Regions from separate parts of the Alteromonas sp. B31-7 genome, predicted to be linked through region 2. Evidence: predicted binding sites of a transcription regulator. Region 2 holds the regulator's gene; the other holds the start of a gene.
The links. The regulator MetJ, encoded in region 2, represses methionine synthesis genes. The targets are predictions, from matches to a motif close to TAGACGTCTAGACGTCTA.
Positions count from the first base shown of each region.

Region 1: the regulator MetJ is predicted to act here: its motif matches at 4,897-4,914, upstream of serA (phosphoglycerate dehydrogenase).

Region 1 covers NZ_CP065233.1:1,205,514-1,214,359, forward strand. The annotation lists gene IUA53_RS05020 (efflux RND transporter permease subunit) at 1-116, shown strand, start outside; gene IUA53_RS05025 (DUF1289 domain-containing protein) at 403-705, shown strand; gene IUA53_RS05030 (HDOD domain-containing protein) at 773-1,597, shown strand; gene IUA53_RS05035 (DUF481 domain-containing protein) at 1,731-2,534, shown strand; gene IUA53_RS05040 (DUF481 domain-containing protein) at 2,721-3,464, shown strand; gene serA (phosphoglycerate dehydrogenase) at 3,570-4,799, opposite strand; gene rpiA (ribose-5-phosphate isomerase RpiA) at 4,949-5,605, opposite strand; gene IUA53_RS05055 (5-formyltetrahydrofolate cyclo-ligase) at 5,686-6,294, opposite strand; gene IUA53_RS05060 (nucleoside hydrolase) at 6,363-7,304, opposite strand; gene IUA53_RS05065 (ribokinase) at 7,330-8,223, opposite strand; RNA gene ssrS (6S RNA) at 8,245-8,427, opposite strand; gene IUA53_RS05075 (UPF0149 family protein) at 8,780-8,846, shown strand, end outside.
Region 2 covers NZ_CP065233.1:516,026-524,871, forward strand. The annotation lists gene metF (methylenetetrahydrofolate reductase) at 97-990, opposite strand; gene metJ (met regulon transcriptional regulator MetJ) at 1,142-1,468, shown strand; gene IUA53_RS02255 (malic enzyme-like NAD(P)-binding protein) at 1,549-2,784, opposite strand; gene IUA53_RS02260 (hypothetical protein) at 3,167-3,481, shown strand; gene rpmE (50S ribosomal protein L31) at 3,563-3,775, opposite strand; gene priA (primosomal protein N') at 4,075-6,264, shown strand; gene IUA53_RS02275 (SPOR domain-containing protein) at 6,393-6,971, shown strand; gene hslV (ATP-dependent protease subunit HslV) at 7,148-7,672, shown strand; gene hslU (HslU--HslV peptidase ATPase subunit) at 7,740-8,846, shown strand, end outside.

The sequences.
Region 1 (8,846 bases), 690 kb from region 2:
GGGCGGAAATGCGTCAAGCCATGGGGGTTGCCGTATTCTCCGGCATGATAGGTGTGACCTTCTTTGGCTTAATTCTTACACCGGTCTTCTACTACTTGCTAAAACGCAAAGGTTAACTCTCCCGTCTACCCAAGCGTTGCCCTCTTAAGGGGCATTTTTAGGCCACTCAATAGAGTGGCCTTTTTTTGTTTGGCCTATGTTTTTGCCACCTACAATGCGCCAGCGCCTACGTGGGAAATGGTCATGACACACCAATGGTTTATACCCGTGTATAGATACAGAGTTGATATTTACCGGTAAATCCACCATATAGAGTACAGCTGCGGCTAATGTCTACTGGCACAAATACGTGACCTGGGGTTTAATTGTCCCTAAGCACATTCATTACGGCACTAATGAACGATGACGGATCATTCAAATCAAGGGCAACAACTCGAGTTTTTTGCTATCCCTAGCCCGTGCATTGGTGTGTGTGAATCAGGCCCCCGAGGATTTTGTAAAGGCTGTTTTCGTAGTCGTGAAGAACGCTTGTATTGGCTAAAAATTGACGATGGTACCCGTAGGAAAATTATCTCTGCGTGCCATAAACGAAAAGCGGCGGCCTACGCGCGGGCGCGCCGTAAAGACAAAGAGCAGCAAAACGCCAGTGGAGTGGGTGAGCAGCTAGGTATGTTCGACGGATCCGACGATACAGGCTCAACCTAATAGCAGATAAGCCGGGTACTCACGGTAGCCTCTGTAGTTGATTATTAGAAATTAAGTAGGTCTATTCATGACGTTAAATAAGTACGTGGCCTTGGCAGCTAAATCCTTTGCTTTGCCTGAGGTTTGTATTCGTATTAGAGCCGTATTAGACGACCCGCGTTCTAGCGCGGAGGATTTAGGTGCGCTGATCAGTGTAGATCCATCCTTAACTGCCAAAGTGTTAAGGCTTGCCAACAGTGCCTTGTTCCGTTTTCCCTCGCAGGTAGAGTCAATTTCTAAAGCCATAAGCGTGATTGGTGGCGAAGCGTTGTACAATCTGGTGGTTGCAGAAACTGCTAACTCTGCATTCAAGTCTTTCAATACCCCTCATATCGATTTAGATAAGCATTGGTATCAAGCTGTATATTGCGGCATGGTGGCTAAATGCCTTGCACGTCACCTTGGCATTCGCGGCAGCGAACGATTCTTTGTCATGGGGATTTTGCAGAACTTGAGTGAATTAGTTGTAGCTAAACATTCTTCAGATCTTTATAAGATTTACCAAGATGATAAGGTTTGTGAACTGCCCTATGTAAGGCAAATCAGACACTTCGGATTTACCTTTTCAGAATGTAGCGGTACTATATTGGAAAATTGGAAGTTGCCGCTTGTGCTTTACTACCCTGTAATGAACGCAAACGACCCTACCAAACAGGATGCAGACACTGACATCGGCATTTTAGCATTGGCCTCACGCATTACCGCCATGCAGCACAATAAAGAATGTTACGGTGAAATTGAACTTTTCTCTAAAGAAATAGCCAATAGTGTAAGTGCCGATATGGATGCTATTTCAAATGCGATCACTTTTGCGGATATTGAAACCACAAAAGTTGCAATGTTGATACACTAAGCAATAAGGTACAAACTTAGCTAAAAGCTGCGTGCAGCGAATGTAGCGCCTCCCACGGAAGGGCATAATAAGGTGTTTATTGACCCCGCTCAGTAAACAAAACCAATTAAATAGACTAAACCTAATTTAAATTATGCTTAATACGTTTTCCCGTGGCTGGTTGTTTTTCACGCTGATGAGTGTTTCTTTTGGTGCCTTGGCCACCGATAGAGACCTCATTCAAACGCTATATCATGCCGATTTTACGCCAGATACCGATGATGAAATTCCCCGCTTTTCGTTAGATGGAGAGCTTGGGGTATTGGTGAATACGGGAAATACTTCTGCTGCCAGCGTTAAAGCGGGCGTCAATGCCGATCACGAAACGGAAAACTGGAGCAGCTTATATTTTGCCGAAATGCTGTACAAAGAAAGTACCGTTGATTCAGGCGAAAGAGAAGTGACCGCAAAGCGTCTTTATGGCAGTGCTCAGTTCGATTACAAACTCAACATACCCGGCCGTCGCCTTTTCATGTACGGCGACTATGAAGATGATGACTTCAATGGTTACGATCAACGAGCCTCATTGGCGGCGGGTTGGTCGCAACGCTTATGGCGTGACGAAGAAAGTGAGTTCAGGTACAGCATTGGGCCTGGCTACGCATTTGTTGAACCTGAAGAAGAAACCACCGACTCGGTGAACGACGGGGTGATTGTTCGCGCCTCCGCCGAATATAAATATCATTGGAATTCAGGGGCCAAGCTTCGTCAGTTTTTAAGCACAGAAGCGGGCGCTGAAAATACCAAATCTCGCTCTGAAACGTCGTTGTCGGCCAATGTCTTTGGCTCACTTGCGATGAAATTGTCGTTTATTTTAAGTCACGAAAGTGACACGGCAGAAGATATTGACCCGTTAAGCACCGAGACATCGGTGGCGTTGGTATACCAGTTTTTTTAAAACAGCCCGATTTATCTTATCTTTTAGTGTAAATATTGCGTTTTTTGGCGATTTTTTAGGCTAACCTTCATTGACTGAGAATGTGAGGTAGGTACTATTGCCCGCAGTAAATTTGCGCCGTACAGCCCGTGTGTAACAGTTCACTGGCCTGCTACGGTAAAGGATAGTAAACCACTAGGATTGCCAATGAATAAACAGCTTCTTGCAACACTTATCGCCTTATCAGCTTCTTCAGCAGCCTTTGCGCAAGACGAAATAAAGCCTTTCACAATGGACGGTGAGCTCGGCTTTATCTCTACAACAGGTAACACCAAGACTACCTCAATCAGTGCAGGCATTACTGCTCACCAAGAGCTTGAGAAATGGAGCAACGATTACGCAATCGAAGGTTTGTATAAAGAAGAAACGGTAGATAATGACGATGGTACAGAAGAAGAGTACACATCAGCACAAAAGTTCTACGGTTCTGCACAGGGCAATTACAAGCTAGAAAACCCTGATAACCGTTTGTTCGGATTTGCTTCATACGAAGACGACCGTTTAAGTAACTTTGATTACCAAGCAACCCTCGCAGCGGGTTGGAACCAAAAGGTGCTAGAAAACCAGCGCCACACGCTTGAGTACTCAATTGGTCCTGGTTATTCATGGGCTGAAACACAAGACGGTGAAGACCAAAGCAGTGCCATTGTTCGTGCATCAAGTGCTTATACGTGGAAAATTTCAGACACAGCTAAATTTACCCAAACGGTAAGTACAGAAGTAGGGTCTGAAAACACCAAGTCGCGTGCTGAATCAGCACTTACCGCCACCATTAGTGGCAACTTGTCTATGCGTTTGTCGTTCAAACTTGATCACAACACCGACGTAGAAGACGATGTAGAAAAGCTAGATACTGAAACAGCGGTTAGCTTAGTGTATAACTTCTTTTAAACCCTGCGAGATAAAGCTAGGTTCTAACACCTAAGCGCAGGCAAAAAGCAAAAAAAACGCTGCACATTGCAGCGTTTTTTTATGCCTAATTAGTCGGCTTTTTGCTTAGTGCAAAATGCGGGTTTTAATTGTGCCGTCAATTTGCTGCAGCTGGGCTAAGGCGTCGTAAGCTCGGTCTTGTTGAACATCAACCACCACATAACCAATTTCTGCAGTCGTTTGTAGATACTGGGCTTCAATGTTAATGCCTTTTTCCGCAAACGCTTGGTTAATTTGAGTAAGTATACCTGGCTGGTTTCTGTGAATGTGCAGCAAGCGAGAACGTGAGATATGCTCAGGTAATGATACCTCAGGGAAGTTCACCGCAGACAGGGTAGAGCCATTATCGCTGTACTTCGCCAGTTTTCCGGCCACTTCAATACCAATGTTTTCTTGCGCTTCTTGGGTGCTTCCGCCCACATGAGGAGTAAGAATACAGTTATCGAATTTACGTAGAGGAGATTGAAACTCTTCTTTATTCGATTTTGGCTCAACAGGGAATACGTCAATGGCGGCGCCGTTTAATTGGCCGCTTTCAAGCGCGTCTGCCAGCGCGTCTATGTCTACCACTGTTCCGCGAGAAGCATTAATGAATATGCTACCTTTCTTCATTTGTGCAAATTCTTTAGCGCCAAACATATTCTGTGTCTGCGGGGTTTCAGGTACATGCAAAGAAATAACATCAGCGGTGTTTAACAGCTTTTCTAGCGACTTAACTTGCGTAGAGTTACCTAATACTAGCTTGTCTTCAATATCAAAAAACTGCACGCGCATACCAAGGTGCTCTGCCAGAATGCTAAGCTGCGTACCGATATGACCGTAACCAATAATCCCCAGGGTTTTACCACGGGCTTCGTATGAACCATCGGCAGTTTTTTCCCACTCACCACGGTGTGCTTTCGCGTTTTTGCTTGGCACTTGGCGAAGTAGCAGAATGATTTGTCCCAGCACTAATTCGGCGACAGAACGCGTGTTAGAAAAAGGGGCGTTAAAGACAGGGATACCACGACGTTGCGTGGCTTCTAGGTCTACTTGGTTTGTACCAATACAGAAGCAGCCAACGGCAACCAATTTCTTCGCTGCATCCACCACTTTTTCAGTAATTTGTGTACGAGATCGAATTCCAACAAAGTGAGCATCTTTAATTTTCTCAATTAGCTCGTCTTCGGGCAGAGAGGTTTTGAGATACTCAATATTCGTATAACCGTTATTCTCTAGGGTTTCCAGCGCACTTTTGTGAACTCCCTCTAACAACAATATTCGGATCTTATCCTTCTCTAGTGAAACTTTGCTCATGGATTCGCTATCTCTTAAAAAATTAGTATTTACAGAGCGAAAGGTGGGCATTCCATCTACCGATGCACACTCCACCTTTAGCTCTCAAAAGGCCATCTAGACGTCTAAACGGAAGTTAACAGAAAATGGGCTAACTTAAAAGCAGAATTTTACTTAAAGGTATCTACCCCAGTGTTGGTGGCAGAAAGTACAATGTCTGCGCCCCGTAAGGCAAATATACCGTTTGTAACAACGCCTGGAATGTTATTAATGGCTTGTTCTAACTCACGAGGATTCAGTATTTCTAAGTTGTGCACGTCAAGTATGACATTCCCGTTGTCAGTGACTACGCCTTGGCGGTACTCAGGGTCTCCGCCCAGCTTAACTAACTCTCTGGCTACAAATGAGCGTGCCATCGGGATAACTTCCACCGGTAGTGGAAATTTGCCTAACACGGGTACCCGTTTGCTCTCATCGACAATGCAAACAAAGGTAGTTGCTGCGCCGGCGACTATTTTTTCGCGCGTCAGCGCTGCGCCACCGCCTTTAATCATATGTTTGTGCTCGGTCACTTCGTCCGCACCGTCGATGTATACTGAAAGCTGGCTGATTTCATTGAGTTCAAATACCTCAATGCCAAGTGCCTTCAGCCTTTCAGTAGATGCTTCAGAGCTAGACACGGCACCTTCAATTTTATGCTTAATTTTACCAAGCTCGTCGATAAAAAAGTTCACGGTAGAACCTGTACCTACGCCCACAATGCTGTCGTTTTCAACGTATTCAATAGCGGCTTTAGCTACGGCCAGTTTTTTTGCGTTTTGATCCATCGTTACTCTCCAGTGGGTTTTGTTAGAGTCTAACAAAAAGCCACCTTTTCACCTATGGCTCAATTTAGCAATTGCAGGTTTTATTTCTGATTGAAGGTAATGGTTTGCGTAGGAGTAACAATTGCATCAAGGGGAACATCCCAAGATTGTACAGGTAACCTATCAACGTGTTGACAGTCGTGGGCAATACCTACAAGGGCTGGACGGGAGTGTGCTTCGCGCACCGAGGCAAGGGTTCTATCGTAAAAGCCGCCGCCCATGCCCAGTCGGTTACCTTGACTGTCAAAGCCCACCAGCGGCATAAAAATAACGCTATGGTGTCGCATAGGAACAATATTTTGGCACGCCAGTTCAGGCTCGGGAATGGCAAAGGTGTTTTTCACCATGTGAGTTTGCGCATCATAGCCAAGAAACAACAGATGGCCCTTACACACTGGATGAAGCACAGGCAAGGTGGTGTTGCATCGCATAGGGTGAGAGGTGGCTTTGCTCTGCCAACAATGCTTAATAAACGGGGTAAGCGAAACTTCCCCATCGTTGGGTAAATAACAGGCTGCGTAGGTAGCGTGAGATAATAGTGGAAGGTCACACAAGCGCTGAAGCACAGCTTCTGCGGCCTTGTCTTGCTGAGCGCGTGTTAGCTGCTGACGCGCTAGCCTTAGTTGCTTTCGTAATTCAGAGCGCTGCATAAAAGGCCATTCGACAATGGGAATTAAATGAATAAAAAAGGTGGCCTATTGCCACCTTTTTTCATGCACTACAACGCGTAAGTATCAACAAACAATTGTTCCAACTTAGCGTGGTCAACTTTGGTGGCAACCTTAATGGTATTTGCTTCAGTCCACAGCGGACTTGGCGTAGTACCTAAAGGCGCAACCACGGTTTGACCGCGGTCAAGAGGGCCTGTACCTACACGGACGTGACCTTCAGTTAACTCAAAGAGCTCTGGGTGACGTAAGTGAGCGATAGGGAAGGCATCGTGGAAGAAACACACACGATCTTCGCGGTTCTGAGAATAGAAATCCATATAGAACTGCGCGCTTTCCTGAACAAAACCACCTAGTTTAGGGTTTTTCTCAGCAAGAACGTCAACGAATGATGGCTTAAATGGCACATCATTGGTGACGTCTAAACCAAACATGGTTAAGTTCCAATCGGCACCAAACACAATTTCTGCAGCGTGGGCATCATTCCAAATGTTGGCTTCAGCCACCGGCGTGACATTACCGCGAACAAATGCTGCGCCACCCATAATGCTTACACCTTTCACTAATTTAGGTAAGTCAGGCTCTAAGCGAAGTGCTAGCGCTAGATTACCTAAAGGGCCAATAGCCACGATAGTGACTTCGCCTGGGTACTTGCGTGCGGTATCTACAATAAACTGTGCTGCACTACGAGGGTCAAGCTCGCCCTTAGGGGCTTCAGGTTTCATATGACCGAAACCGTAATCACCATGTACGAAGTGCGCATAAGTAGATTCTGGACCTACCCAAGGCATGCCAACGCCTTTTGTTACAGGAATATCTTTACCTGCAAACTCACAAAGGGTTAGCGCGTTTTGGGCTGCCATCGTCACAGGCACGTTACCATAAACCGTAGTTAAACCCAGTACGTCGATATCGGGTGATTGAAACGCGAAAAAGATAGCCATGGCATCATCAATGCCAGGATCCGTGTCTAAAATGATTTTATGTGCCATTAAAAATACTCTGTGCGTTCTGCAATTAGCTGTGTTTTGCTAAAAAACGATCCACTTCTTTTTGAGTGGGAATACTTTGAGCTGCGCCTTCTCTCGTTACGGCAATAGCTGATGCCGCGCAGCCACGAATAAGCGCGCGCTTTGCGTCAGTGTGATTGCTGTAAGCCGACAAGAAATAACCGATAAAGGTGTCGCCCGCTGCCGTGGTATCAACTGCGTCTACTAAAAATGCGTCGACTTTAATGCAGTCGTTATTTTTTAGCATCATGACACCGGCTTTGCCTAGTGTAATGATAACTTCGCACTCTGACCACTGCTCTTTAAACACCGCTACAATATCATCGAGTGAATCTTTTTCAGTAAGGGCGGCCGCTTCCGTTTCGTTCACAATAAGTAAATCGATACATTCAAGTGGAAGCGATTTTACTGATTCGCTCATAGGGGCAGGGTTAAAGGCAACTTTTAACTGCTTTTCTTTGGCCTGACGCAATACTTGGTCAATACTGCTGGTTTCATTTTGTGTTAAAACCCAGTCGGACGGCTTAGTGCCATCAAGCGCCTGCATGACAGTTTTTGCGGTAATGGTTTGATTAGCACCGCCAAACAACACTATCGCGTTTTCGCCACTTGGCGTAACTTGAATAATGGCATGGCCAGATGGGGTTTCAGAACACTTAACGCCACGACAATCAACGCCTTTTTTAATTAGCGCTTGTTTAAATGCCGCGTCATTTTCGTGAATGCTGCCAACATGGCATACATCAGCACCAGCTTGTGCAAGGGCAATAGATTGATTGGCGCCTTTACCACCTAAAAGCTGTTGGTAGTGGGTAGAAGCCAAGGTTTCACCAGGTTGAACAAAATGATCTACCTGATAAACATGATCGATATTAATAGAGCCAAAATTTATAATTGCCATTTCTTCTTCCGTCGAAAGAGGGCGTCTCCCAGAATGCCGCTGTTCATCGTTCGCCCGTGAACCGAAAAGTTCAGGGCGGAAGAATCACAATAGCCGTAGGCTTCTCGATACGCGCCGAGCTTGCACAATAGCCATCGTTTCAACTTCCTAGTTTTAAAGCATCGGCCAGGGACATGAATGAACTGGCGTACATCCCAGGAGACATTGTTGTTGTGTAACGCAACAGGGTATATCAAACGCGGTACTTCGTGAAGTGGATCACTAAGACGCCTTTCAAACCTTTGCGAAGTTATTCATTACTGCTAAGCAAGAAAGGTAAGTTTCTTGACCAGATGGTCAGCAATTATACACGCAATTGAACGAAGCTCAATCATTGTACTGTTACGTGGGGAAATCCTTATCCTGTGTCGGGGATCATAGAGCAATTACATCAGCCTTACCACCCTAAACCCTTTATTTACTGCACGTTCGAATACACATTAACCAATTTGCTAAAAGTAGGTTTTAAAGCATGAATTTGCTAGTATGAAGTATCACCGAAAAAGGAACAGTATTTGTGGAAAAACAGCTCGATTATGACAGCGTAAGCAATAAATTGTCACAACACGGTATTATTGTGGATG
Region 2 (8,846 bases):
TTGCATCATAAATATGTGTTTCGTCATAAAACAAGGTAAATGGTATAACGCGTGCCCCATGACTAGCAAAGGGTTTCATGTATAAAACGTTTAAATCTATTTTGTCCCGTTGCCGCGTACACCCAACATATGACAAATGGCGTAGCTTAATTCACTTCTGTTAAGGGTGTAAAAATGGAAGTGTTTCACGCCTTCTTTGGCTAATACCTTAACCTGATCCATGGCGATGTTTGCGCCAATTAGGTTACGTGTGGCTTGGTCATCATCATCAAGACCATCGAACATTTTGTGTAAAAAGCCTGGCACGTGAACATTGGTAAAGCCCGCAAATTTCACCAAAGTTTGATAGTTGGTTACGGGTAGGATGCCCGGCACGAGGTCTAAATCTATTCCGGCTGCAGCGGCGCGATCTCTGAAGCGTAAAAATACACTGGTATCGAAGAAAAACTGCGTAATGGCTTCGCTGGCACCGGCTTCTGCTTTGCGCTTGAGGTTGAGTAAGTCAAACTGGGCGTTAGGGGCTTCAGGGTGTTTTTCAGGATAAGCAGCCACGGAAATATCAAAGTCGGCCACGTCTTTAAGCAAGGCCACTAAATCAGAAGCGTACATTTCAGTTTTTTGAACACCAGGAGGAAGATCGCCACGTAACGCCACAATTCGGCGAATACCGGAATCCCAATAGTCTTTTGCAATTTGCTTAAGTTCATCGCGACTGGCATCCACACACGTGAGATGAGGTACGGCGGCAACGCCAGTTTGTTGTTGAATGCGCTTTACTACGTCGTGGGTACGATCACGTTCACCGCTGTTCGCACCGTAAGTTACCGACATATAACTTGGTTTTAGTGGCGCCAAGCGTTCTACTGACTTCCACAAGGTTTGCTCCATCTTTTCAGATTTTGGCGGAAAAAACTCGAATGACACATCAATATCGCGCAGTTCCGAAAGGGACTGATTTAGTGCATCCACACCTTGTGCGTAAGAAACCATGACTTATTACTCTCTGATAGACGTTTAGACGTCTAAACTAATGAATATATGTCTAGACGTCAAGAGGTTTACACTGCTCAATTGACCTTTTCGTGAACTTGTTTAGAATTTCGGTTCATAACATAAAATAAAAGTGGACTGAGTTAGTATAATGGCAGAGTGGAACGGTAACTATATTCACCCCTACGCAGAGCATGGCAAAAAAAGTGAACAAGTAAAGAAAGTCACTGTGTCTATTCCAATTAATGTGCTTAAAGCGCTAACGGATGAACGCACACGTCGCCAAATTAATAACCTTCGACATGCGACTAATTCAGAATTGTTGTGTGAAGCTTTTCTACACGCATTTACAGGTCAGCCATTGCCCAATGATGACGACTTGAAAAAAGACAACCCGAATCGTATTCCGGCAGAGGCGCGCCGTATTATGGAAGAAATGGGGATAGACCCCAGTGTAGAAAATGAAAAAGAATCTTAGCCGTTAATAAGCCTAGTAGAGGGCCCCATCTAACCGTATGGGTTAGATGGGTTGGGATTAGTGATTAACTCGACAGCATGTTAGTCCGTAGAGGTACCCGGTATTCTGGCCACACCAGAATCAATCGCCGCTTGGGCGACAGCGCCGGCGATACGTTCACATAAGCGTGGATCCATAGGTTTAGGAATAATGTACTCTTTTCCGAACGCCAAACTTTCACTATTGCTGGCTTTAAGCACTTCTTCAGGAACCGGCTCTTTTGTAATACTGCGCAACGCTTCTACCGCAGCAACTTTCATTTCGTCGTTTATCGCGCTCGCACGTACATCTAATGCACCGCGAAAAATAAAGGGAAAACACAACACGTTATTCACTTGATTAGGGTAATCAGAGCGTCCCGTTGCCATAATAAGATCTTGCCTAACTTCATGGGCGAGTTCTGGCTTAATTTCAGGGTCAGGGTTAGAGCACGCAAACACCACGGGGTTTTCCGCCATCAGTGCCAATGCTTCTGGTGGAAGTACGTCAGGGCCGGATACCCCAACAAAGATATCTGCGCCTGCCATTACGTCTTCTAACGTGCGTTTATCCGTATTGTTGGCAAACAGCTTTTTGTGTTCGGTTAAATCTTCCCGGCGAGTATGAATAACACCTTTGCGATCGAGCATATAAATGCGCTCACGCTGCGCCCCACATTTAATCAGTAATTCCATACAAGCAACGGCTGCAGCCCCTGCACCCATACAGACTATTTTGGCACTTTCGATATTTTTGCCCTGAATTTCCAGCGCATTTAACATTCCCGCAGCCGTTACAATAGCCGTGCCGTGCTGGTCGTCGTGAAACACCGGAATTTTACAGCGCTTTATCAATTCTTGCTCAATCTCAAAGCACTCAGGTGCTTTAATGTCTTCTAAATTAATGCCACCAAAGGTATCTGCAATATTGGCCACCGTGTTGATGAACTCTTCAGTGGTGCGGTGTTTTACTTCAATGTCGATAGCATCTAAGCCTGCAAAGCGTTTGAACAGGAGCGCCTTACCTTCCATCACGGGTTTTGACGCCAGAGGGCCTAAGTTGCCCAATCCTAAAATGGCAGTACCGTTACTGATGACCGCCACCATATTGCCTTTAGCTGTGTATTTATAAGCGTTGTCGGGGTCTTCGGCAATTTCTCTCACCGGCTCGGCTACGCCAGGGCTGTAGGCAAGAGCTAAGTCATCTACGCCATCCGCCGGCTTCGAAAGCTCGACACGAATTTTTCCTGGTGTAGGCTTTGCGTGATAATCGAGTGCGCGTTGTCTAAAATCTGACATGAGTAAACGTATCCTTAGATGTAGGGTTATTGCAACGTGTTTACCAGATAGCGATAAAGGGGGTTATTTTTATCTTTGTCATTGCCCAGTTTTTGCTATGGTTTATATTTGTTAGAAACAAAAAAAATTGCCTAAATGAGAACCAGATAGCATGCAAATTTGCTGACGTATTCTCACGCGGCAACTGTATCACACGCCATTAAGTGGTACATATCTGATCAGCTTTTTACATAACTCAATGTAGGGGAGGACGACGCCTAAGACCAGTCACCTTGTCGAATAGTAGTTATTCACATTATTTATGATGTTTTTGTAAGTTATACGTTTTTTCTATTTTTCTGTAAAACAGTATTTATGTGCTGGCGGTGTTAAGGAGAAAGTGATGTCTGAAGAACGATTGGTAGAACAGTTAACCGATGTGTGTGAATGGGCAAAGCAAAAGCAGGAAGGGTTTGTGTGGTTAACCCATATAGGGCATTGGCGTCGACCTGAGATTGTTGCGGTGTTTGAAACCGAGGCACATAAAGCAAGGGCACTTTCCAATGGTTGGTACAGCGCATTTGTAGAAGCTGCGGAATTCGCCTGCGAAGCCGTAAAAGGGGAAGCCAAAAGTTTTCGATTTGAAAGTGAACAAGCGTGCAATGAACGAAGTGGCGGCAATTGGGCAAAGCATTTACAAAAAGGGAGTATGCATTAATCGCACGTCTTTTTTAAATAGTATATTTAATGTATAAAAAAAGCGCCATAAAGGCGCTTTTTTGCGAAAAGGGTATCAGGCTTACTTTTTGCCCAATGCACCAAAACGCTTCTTAAAGCGATCAACACGACCACCTGTGTCAACGTTACGCTGCTTACCAGTGTAGAAAGGGTGGCAAGAAGAACAAACGTCTAGGTTGATGTCTTTACCAAGTGTAGAACGGATGTTCATCACGTTACCACAAGAGCAAGACGCTTTAATTTCAGTGTATTCTGGGTGGATACCTTGTTTCATGGGATTACCTCACGTAAAAGGCCGTATCGCTATACAACCCGAAGTTGCACACCATACGTAACTTAATATTCAAATGACCGACCGCATAAGTGCAGGCAGCCGTAAAAAGAGCGGCGCATATTAAAGGAAGAGGGCTGCGCAATCAAGCTATTTTTGTTTATTCAGTAGGCAATTAGCCTATGGATAGCAACAGAAGCTAACATGCGACATGACAAGCTAGTACGTTTGACATTCTCCAGAAATACCAGATCATACACAGGGTTACTTCTCTGTATTCACATTAGTAAGGCTTAATCTTCATGGTATTTATTCAGGTCGCGGTACCTGTGCCCATTCGCCAATTGTTCACCTATCAACACGCGGTTGCATTGCCTAGTGGTGTTCGAGTGGCTGTTCCCTTTGGGCCGCGGTCGTTAATTGGCGTAGTGGTAGCACAGCAAAACGAGGCCGACGTAGAGAATATTAACAAAATTAAGCCCATCGAGAAGGTCATAGACGACACGCCGGTGATTGATGGTGTACTGATGAAAATGGCGCAGTGGCTTTGGCAATATTATCATCATGCCCCGGGCGAAGTGCTGCATGCCATGCTGCCCGTGTTGCTGCGCAAAGGCGAATCGGCGCAGCCATCCAAACAGGCTTACCTCTTTGCAACAGAAGACGGGTACATGTGTGAACAGGCGAAGTTGCAGCGGGCACCAAAACAACTTGCCTGTTTAGACGCGCTGAAAAAATCACCCATGATAGCCACAGAAGCGAGAAAAGCGTTTTCGCCCACTGGGGTAAAAGCCCTAATCGAAAAAGGGTTGGTGGAAATGAAAGAGGTAATGCCTTCGTTTACACCCTTTGATTATGTGTCTCATTTAAAGGTAAGTGCGACACCGGTACCTGACAAGGAACAAGCGGTAGCTATTGCTGCACTAAACCAACAACACCATCGTTTTGTGATCAGCTTACTGGAAGGTGTCACAGGCAGTGGCAAAACCGAAGTGTATTTACAGGCTATTGCGCCCTTATTGGCCGCAAAGCAGCAAGTGCTTATTTTGGTGCCCGAAATTGGGCTGACACCACAAACGGTGGCGCGTTTTGAAAAACGTTTTTCCATTGCCGTGGGGGTACTTCATTCTCAACTCACAGATTCGGCAAGGTTGTTAGTTTGGCAGCGGGCGAAAGCCGGTGAGCTAGGTATTATTATTGGCACCCGCTCAGCTATTTTTACACCGTTTAAAGCCTTGGGCATGATTATTGTCGACGAAGAGCATGATGAGTCTTTTAAACAGCAAGATGGATTACGGTATCACGCTCGAGATTTAGCCGCCGTCAGGGCGAAAGAAGAAAACATTCCCTTACTGCTGGGAAGTGCCACACCTGCACTGGAAACCCTCAATAATGCCCTTTCTGGCCGTTATACTCACCTGCAACTCACCCAACGCGCGGGTGGCGCTCAACGTACGCAACAACATTTACTCGATGCCCGAGACCAACCTGTGCATTATGGCATTACCGAAGGCATGCTGACACTGATGCGCCAACACGTTAATGCAGGAAACCAAATTCTGGTTTTTGTTAATCGTCGAGGTTATGCGCCTGCCATGTTATGCCATCACTGCGGGGAAACCGTTACCTGTAAGCGTTGTGATAAACCCTATACGGTGCATAAATCGCAAAATCGATTGCAATGTCACCACTGTGCAGCAACCAGAGCCATTCCACGTCATTGTGAAGCGTGTCACAGTACTGAATTAGTCACAGCAGGCACCGGCACAGAGCAAGTAGAAAAGGGCCTTGAAACGCTTTTCCCCGACGCCAAACAAGTGCGAATAGACAGCGATACCATAAGGGGGAAAGACAAATTACACACCACCCTGGATGCTATTAATAATCGTGAATACCAGTTACTCGTTGGCACTCAAATTTTATCGAAAGGCCACCATTTTCCTCACGTGACACTGGTGGTGGTTCTCGATTGTGACGGGGCCTTGTTCAGTGCTGATTTTAGAGCCGCAGAAAAGTTAGCGCAATTGGTTACCCAGTTAGCGGGGCGAGCGGGAAGAGCCAGTAAACCCGGAGAAATGTGGTTACAAACCCACAACCCTCATCATCCGTTGTTGCAAGATTTGGTCAACAATGGCTATGCCCACTTTGCTCGCCATGCATTAATGGAAAGAAAGGCAGCAGGTTTGCCGCCTTATATTAGTCAAATTGTCATTCGTGCGGAAGCCACAGACAGCGCGTTAGTCTTTCGTTTTTTACAGCAATGTAAGCACATTCTCATGCCGTCAGGGTCTACCAGCCCCAGTGTGGCGGGCCCATTTCCTTGTTTAATGGAAAAGCGACAAGGGCGTTACCGGTTTATGTTAGTGTGTAGTAATGAAAAGCGCGGCCCGCTTCATCATGGCTTACGGGTGGCACTGCCTTATATGCAGGCACTACCTGATGCGGCTAAAGTGCGTTGGTCGGTGGATATTGATCCTACCGATTTCAGTTAGCACCCAAGTGGTGTTTGCGATAAACTTCGTGTGCAAAGGTACACACGTAACCCTTAGCCTGGCCGTGTTGCGTGCATCACCCTTTTACGATAACGATAAAACCATAAGAAGTAGGAAATCTGCCACCCATGGCTCAACGCGATTATGTCTCTCGTGGCCGACCGCCACAAAAGAAGAAACCCAACAATAAAAATAACCAGCGCAAGCAGGTTAAACAATCTAAACAAGGTGCTGTCGCCTCGTTTCCTATCGTACGCCTCGTTATTGTGGTGGTGCTGCTTATAGGGTTTGGCGTGTTCTTATGGTCAATTAAAGACAACGCTAGCACTGAAGTTGATACAGAAATAGCGCGTCCCGTTGCGCCAACCGAAGAAGCCTTACCTGAACTGCCAGAAGAAGAATGGGAATATATTCGTACTTTGCCAGGGTATGAAGTTGAAGTTGACGTGGAAGCACAAGAAAAATCGGACAGACGCTATTTAATGCAATGCGCGTCATTTAGAACACGAGCACAGGCGGAAGAAATGAAAGCGAAAATTGCGTTTCAAGGGCTTGAAGCACTCATTCGACACAGTAGTGGTAGTAACGGTGATTGGTTCCGCGTTATCTTGGGGCCATACGAGTCAAAACGCGACGCTGAAAAAGCCAAACACAGCTTACGCAAAGTCAATATTGCGACCTGTCAAATCTGGTACTGGAATTTATAACCCTTCTTACTGCCAAGGCTTGTGACCGCATTCGGCCACAAGCCTGGGTTTAATCCTCGTGTCTTTCCCCCTTGAAATTACCCAGCCATCCCCCACTTATGAATTATTGGATTTATATGTGTTAGCCAATTTGAATCTTTTCTAGGCTGGCGCACCCAGAGAAACGGGGAATAAACGTGACAACGATTGTATCTGTACGACGTGGAAATCAAGTAGTGATGGCTGGTGATGGCCAGGTGTCACTGGGTAATACAGTGATGAAAGGTAACGCCCGAAAAGTGCGTCGCTTATACCACGATAAAATATTAGCGGGCTTTGCGGGTGGTACAGCTGACGCCTTTACGCTTTTTGAGCGTTTTGAGGCTAAGCTTGAAGCACACCAAGGGCATTTAACCAAGGCAGCGGTAGAATTAGCGAAAGATTGGCGAACTGACCGAATGCTAAGGAAACTTGAAGCCCTACTTGCCGTGGCAGACGAAACGGCTTCTTTCATCATTACGGGTAATGGTGATGTAGTGCAACCGGAGCAAGACTTGATAGCAATTGGTTCTGGTGGAAACTATGCCCAAGCGGCCGCAACCGCACTATTAGACAATACTGAACTAAGTGCAAAAGACATTGCCGAGAAAAGTTTGACCATTGCGGGCGACATCTGTGTATTCACCAATCACAGCCAAACGATAGATGTACTTGATTACTAAGTGAAAGCGAACCAACGCCTTCACCTATGTTTGTGTAACACAAACACCAAATGAAAAGGGTTTATGCATGTCTGAAATGACACCAAGAGAAATTGTTCATGAACTGGACCGTCATATAATCGGTCAGCAAGATGCCAAACGTGCGGTCTCTATCGCGCTGCGAAACCGCTGGCGTCGTATGCAACTTGAGCCAGAGCTTCGTCAAGAAGTGACGCCTAAAAACATATTGATGATTGGCCCCACTGGTGTGGGTAAAACCGAGATAGCTCGTCGATTAGCAAAACTCGCGAATGCGCCTTTCATTAAGGTTGAAGCCACGAAGTTCACCGAAGTAGGCTATGTAGGGAAAGAAGTAGAAACCATCATTCGTGATCTTGCTGATATTGCCGTTAAGATGACCAAAGAAAACGAAATGAAAAAAGTGAAGTTTCGCGCCGAAGAAGCCGCGGAAGATCGCATTCTTGATGTGTTGATCCCCCCGCCTGAAGATGCATGGGGCAAAAAAGAGGAAGTGGAAGATCGCGGCACACGCCAAGCGTTTCGCAAGAAGCTACGTCAGGGCGAACTCGACGACAAAGAAATTGAAATTGATGTTGCTTTGCCTCAAGTGGGCGTAGAAATTATGGCGCCGCCGGGCATGGAAGAAATGACCAACCAGCTTCAAGGCATGTTCCAAAACCTGTCTGGCTCACAAAGCAAAAAGAAAAAGCTGAAGATTAAGGATGCGTTCAAGCTTTTGATTGAAGAAGAAGCTGCTCGCCTTGTGAATCAAGAAGACTTGAAAGAAAAAGCCATTGAATCAGTAGAGCAACACGGCATTGTGTTTGTGGATGAAATCGACAAAATCTGTAAGCGAGAAGGCAATACCTCGGGTGATGTTTCTCGCGAAGGTGTGCAGCGTGACTTACTGCCTTTAGTCGAAGGCTCTACGGTTTCAACGAAGCATGGAATGGTTAAAACAGACCACATTTTGTTTATTGCTTCTGGTGCATTCCAAATGAGCAAGCCATCAGATCTTATTCCTGAACTGCAGGGGCGCTTGCCCATTCGCGTGGAGTTATCTGCGTTGAAGGTTGGAGATTTCACCCGTATTCTTACCGAACCTAATGCGTCGCTAACGGCCCAGTACAAGGCGCTGATGAAGACAGAAGGGGTAGATGTAGAATTCGCTGAA